Regions from separate parts of the Porphyrobacter sp. MBR-49 genome, predicted to be linked through region 2. Evidence: predicted binding sites of a transcription regulator. Region 2 holds the regulator's gene; the other holds the start of a gene.
What was found. Region 2 encodes LexA, which represses DNA repair genes until DNA is damaged. Its sites were predicted from a motif close to GTTCCNCNCTTGTTCT; they were not measured.
Positions count from the first base shown of each region.

Region 1: the regulator LexA is predicted to act here: its motif matches at 1,147-1,162, upstream of ACSSV3_RS07330 (deoxyguanosinetriphosphate triphosphohydrolase).

Region 1 covers NZ_JBRJGU010000004.1:215,588-217,772, reverse strand. The annotation lists gene ACSSV3_RS07330 (deoxyguanosinetriphosphate triphosphohydrolase) at 1-1,104, opposite strand, end outside; gene ACSSV3_RS07325 (aspartate/glutamate racemase family protein) at 1,392-2,096, opposite strand.
Region 2 covers NZ_JBRJGU010000005.1:15,022-17,206, reverse strand. The annotation lists gene ACSSV3_RS08050 (ComEC/Rec2 family competence protein) at 1-445, shown strand, start outside; gene lexA (transcriptional repressor LexA) at 622-1,305, opposite strand; gene moaC (cyclic pyranopterin monophosphate synthase MoaC) at 1,523-1,996, opposite strand; gene trpC (indole-3-glycerol phosphate synthase TrpC) at 1,993-2,185, opposite strand, start outside.

The DNA of each region.
Region 1 (2,185 bases), on a different contig from region 2:
GAACCGGTCGCTCATCCCGGCGATGAAATCGGCGATCATCCGGCTGCGTTGGGGTTCGTGTGCGGGCAGGCGTTCATGCCAATCAGACGGCATCAACTTCGCATCCTGCGAATAGGCGGCGAACAGCCGGGCGACGACATCGCGCGCGCGTTCTGCCGCAGCAATCTGTTCGGGGTGAAAATACAGCCGGTCATACATGAACGTCTTAAGCCGCCGTTCGCGTGACGTCATTTCGGGCGAGAACCCGGCCAGCTGCCGCCCGGCATTGCGCACTTCGGCAACCGATCCGATGCCATGCACCTGCGCGCGGGTATGCTCGATCACGTCCTTTACCATCAAGCCGATCTGATCGCGGATCATCTCGCGCAGCAGACGGTCTTTCGGGGCGTGGGGAAAGCGTTTTTCGACCACCCGCCATTGGTCTGCGAGGAAATCGAGCGTCAGCAGATCATCCAGCGCCAAAAATCCCGCGCGCAGCCCATCATCGATATCGTGATTATCATAGGCGATATCGTCCGCCACCGCTGCGACCTGCGCTTCCAGTGATGGCCAGGTGCCAAGCATCAACGGAAAAGCTGCATCCAGTTCAGCCAGCGCCCAGTTCGGGGCTGTTACAGGGCCGTTATGCTTGGCCAGCCCTTCGAGCAGATCCCACGTCAGGTTCAGCCCGTCATGTTGGGGATAGGGAGATTCGATCCGCATTACCGTGCGCAGCGTCTGCGCATTGTGGCAGAACCCCCCGTACCGCTCCATCGCCTCGGACAAGGCGGCTTCGCCTGCATGGCCGAACGGCGGGTGCCCCACATCATGCGCCAGGCACAGGGCCTCGGTCAGATCCTCGTCCAGCCCCAGCGCGCGGGCAATTACCCGGCCAATCTGCGCGACTTCAAGACTGTGGGTCAGGCGGGTGCGGTAATGATCGCCATCGGGGGCGATGAACACCTGCGTCTTGGATTTGAGGCGGCGAAAGCTCATCGAATGGATGATGCGATCACGGTCGCGCTGGAATTGGCTGCGCGGGCCGCGCTGTTCGCCCGCCGCGCCGCCGCGCCATTCACGCCCGCCATGGGCATCAGGATCAGCAGCATAGGGGGCGCGGGACATCACGGCTTTGTCGAATAGGCCAGCCAGCCCCGCTTCTCAACCGGAACAGGAAGGGAACCTGCCACAAAGGTGCAAATGGCCGCGCCGACATCGCGGATTATGGGGCCACCCTCCGGTGGTTGGGGGGGAAGGAGGGTGGCCCCAAGGGCCTGTCGGTGCGACCCGAAAGACCCGGAAAATGCCAGTTGCGTTTCCGCGACAAAATCCGTGCAAGCGCGTAGCCGACCAGTTAAACCGTTGCAACCCGACAAATGGGTGAATTATTCGCTAAGCGCGACCAGCACAGATTATTGCCCCGCTTCCTGTTCAAGAATCCAGTTGGCCGCCGCCTCGCAATGGATGCGGGTGCTGTCGAACACCGGCAGCACATTCGCATCAATATCAACCACCAGATCAAGCTCGGTGCAGGCCAGCACAATCGCCCCTGCGCCTTCCTGCGCCTTGTTGGTGATGATGGTTTTCAATGTGCGCTGGGCCTCTCGCGTCACTTTTCCGACCATCAATTCATCATAGATGATCCGGTCGAGCGCTTCGACATATTTCATGTTGGGCGGCAAAAGGTTGATGCCGTGGGCAACCAGCCGCTTGCGATAGAAGCTTTCGGTCATCACGTTGCGCGTGCCCAGAAGCGCTGCGTTGGTCTTGCCCGCCCGTTTCATCGCCAGCCCGACATATTCGGCAATGTGCAGGATCGGGATGTCCACCGAAGCGGCAACATCATCATACAGCCGGTGCATCGAATTGGCGCCGATGATCAGCGCCTGCGCCCCCGCGCCTTCGAGCCGCCGCGCGCTGTCGATCAGCACGCTGGCCGCACGCTGCCAGTCGCGTTCTTCGCGCAAGGCGTAAAGCTGGCAGAAATCGAGGCTTTCGATCAGCAGCGGAGCAGAGGCCATCGGCGCAGCGCGGCGTTGCACAATGCGATTGATGTGATCGTAATATGTCGCGGTCGACACCCAGCTCATGCCGCCAATGATCCCGAGTTTGCGCAAAGCCGGCTTTTCCTTCGATTCTGTGTGCAAGTGCGAGACGGTGTAAAGCGCAAGCGTTGCGCGCGTCCAGTGCGCAACAAAGCCGGTGC
Region 2 (2,185 bases):
GCAGCGCCACTTGCTGTCCTTGCGCGACAGCCGTTCGTCATTCGCTCGCGATAATCTGATGCAGCTTTCCGGGATGACGGCCGAGCCGGTGCCGCTGCCCAAGTGGAAGCAGGCACGCTGTTCCTCGGCGTTCTGTACGGTGACGATCAACCGAGGCGGGCGCGACTGGGTGATCCTGTTGGGGCGGGGGCGCACGCAGGTGGAGGAGCGCGCCTTGGCGGCCGCCTGCGCCGAGGTCGATATCGTTATTGCCGAACGGTTCTTGCCGCGATCCTGCCGCCCGCGTTGGCTCAAGGCAGATCGGCGGATGCTGGAGCGCAGCGGCGGGCTTTCGATCTACCTTGCTGAAGAACGCATCGCCAGTGTGGGCGAAAGCCAGGGGCAGCATGGTTGGTGGAAGGGGGCGACGGATCGGCGTCGCGAGGAAGGGCCAAGCCGACCCTAAGCCACCCCAAGGAGGGGGCTAGAGGGGGTCTAGACCGCCCCTAGCGGCCATCTTGGTGTGAAACATTTAACCGCAACACACTGTAACAAATCAATAAACAGGTTGAAGCCGATGTTTCACGCCGGTTTTGAGTTTCCCGGTCAGCGCGGCGCGTGAATCCCGTACCGCTTCGCCACTCAGTGATAGCGCCGCAGCAGCCCTGCAAGCTTGCCTTGCACCTCAACCTCGTCCGCCCGGTAGAACTGCGGATCATAGGCCGCGTTGGCCGGATCGAGCCGCACCTTGCCGCCTTCCTTGTGCAGATATTTGAGCGTCGCTTCCTCGCCGCGCACCAAAGCCACCACGATTTCGCCATCGCGCGCGGTGTTGGTGCGCCGCACCAGCGCATAATCGCCATCGAAAATCCCGGCTTCGACCATCGAATCGCCCGATACTTCGAGCGCGTAATGTTCGCCCGGGCCGAGCAGTGCGGCGGGGACGGGCAGGGTGTTGTGGCCTTCGAATGCTTCGATCGGGGCGCCGGCCGCGATCCGCCCATGCAGCGGCAGTTCGATCACGTCATTCGACGCCTCGGGCGCGGCGCGACCTGCTGCTGCCGGAGCGAGCGACACCACGTTGCCACCGAGCGCCCGCGCCGGGGTGGCATCTTCGGGCTGACGGATCACTTCGAGCGCGCGCGCGCGGTTGGGCAGGCGGCGCAGGAACCCGCGTTCTTCGAGAGCGGAAATCAGCCGGTGCACGCCCGATTTGCTTTTCAGGTCGAGCGCTTCCTTCATTTCTTCGAAACTCGGCGAGATCCCGGTTTCCTCCAGCCGTTGCTGGATAAAGCGGATCAGTTCGTGCTGTTTGGCGGTCAGCATTGATCAAAACTCCCTTGGTCGCATTCACGCCCTGCCGTTGCGGCGGGTCATGCCCATCCCTTGTGTGCGCCAAGAGGCACCGATTGGTGCGTTGCCTGCACGTCCCGTCCATCAATAAGGTGAACGAATAAGGAACAATTAGGCAACCATAAGAACAGAGTCAAGCGCGCCGCACGCCAAATCCGCGCAATTCAGCCATTTTGGAGGTGGTGCGCAATCAAACCGCGGCCTTCCAGTCGCCCGATTTGCCGCCGGTCTTTTCGATCAGGCGCACTTCGCCGATCACCATGCCCTTATCAATCGCTTTGGCCATGTCGTAGATCGTCAGCAGCGCGACGCTGACCGCGACCATCGCTTCCATCTCCACGCCTGTGCGCCCGGTGAGCGCGGCGGTGGCGGTGGCGCGGATGGCGTCTGTTTCGTAGCGGAAATCGACCGTCACCGCCTCCAGCCCGAGCGGGTGGCACAGCGGGATCAGATCGCCAGTGCGTTTGGCCGCCATGATCCCGGCAATGCGCGCGGCGGATAGCACATCGCCTTTGGGCGCGTTGCCCGCGCGGATCGCGGTGAGCGCGTCTGCCGACATGGCGATGCGCCCCGATGCGACAGCGCGGCGGCGCGTTTCCGCCTTGCCGCCAACATCGACCATTCGCGCTGCGCCGCTATCATCGAGGTGGGTAAGTCCGTTCATGCGGACGACTGTGCGCCCAGCAGCGCGGCGGTGGCAAGCGCAATATCATCGGCCCGCATCAGGCTTTCGCCCACCAGAAAGGTGCGCACGCCGCTGCGTTCGAGCCGTGCGAGATCGGCGTGGGTGTTGATCCCGCTTTCACCCACCAGCAACGCGCCTTGCGGTGCCAGCGGGGCAAGCCGTTCAGTG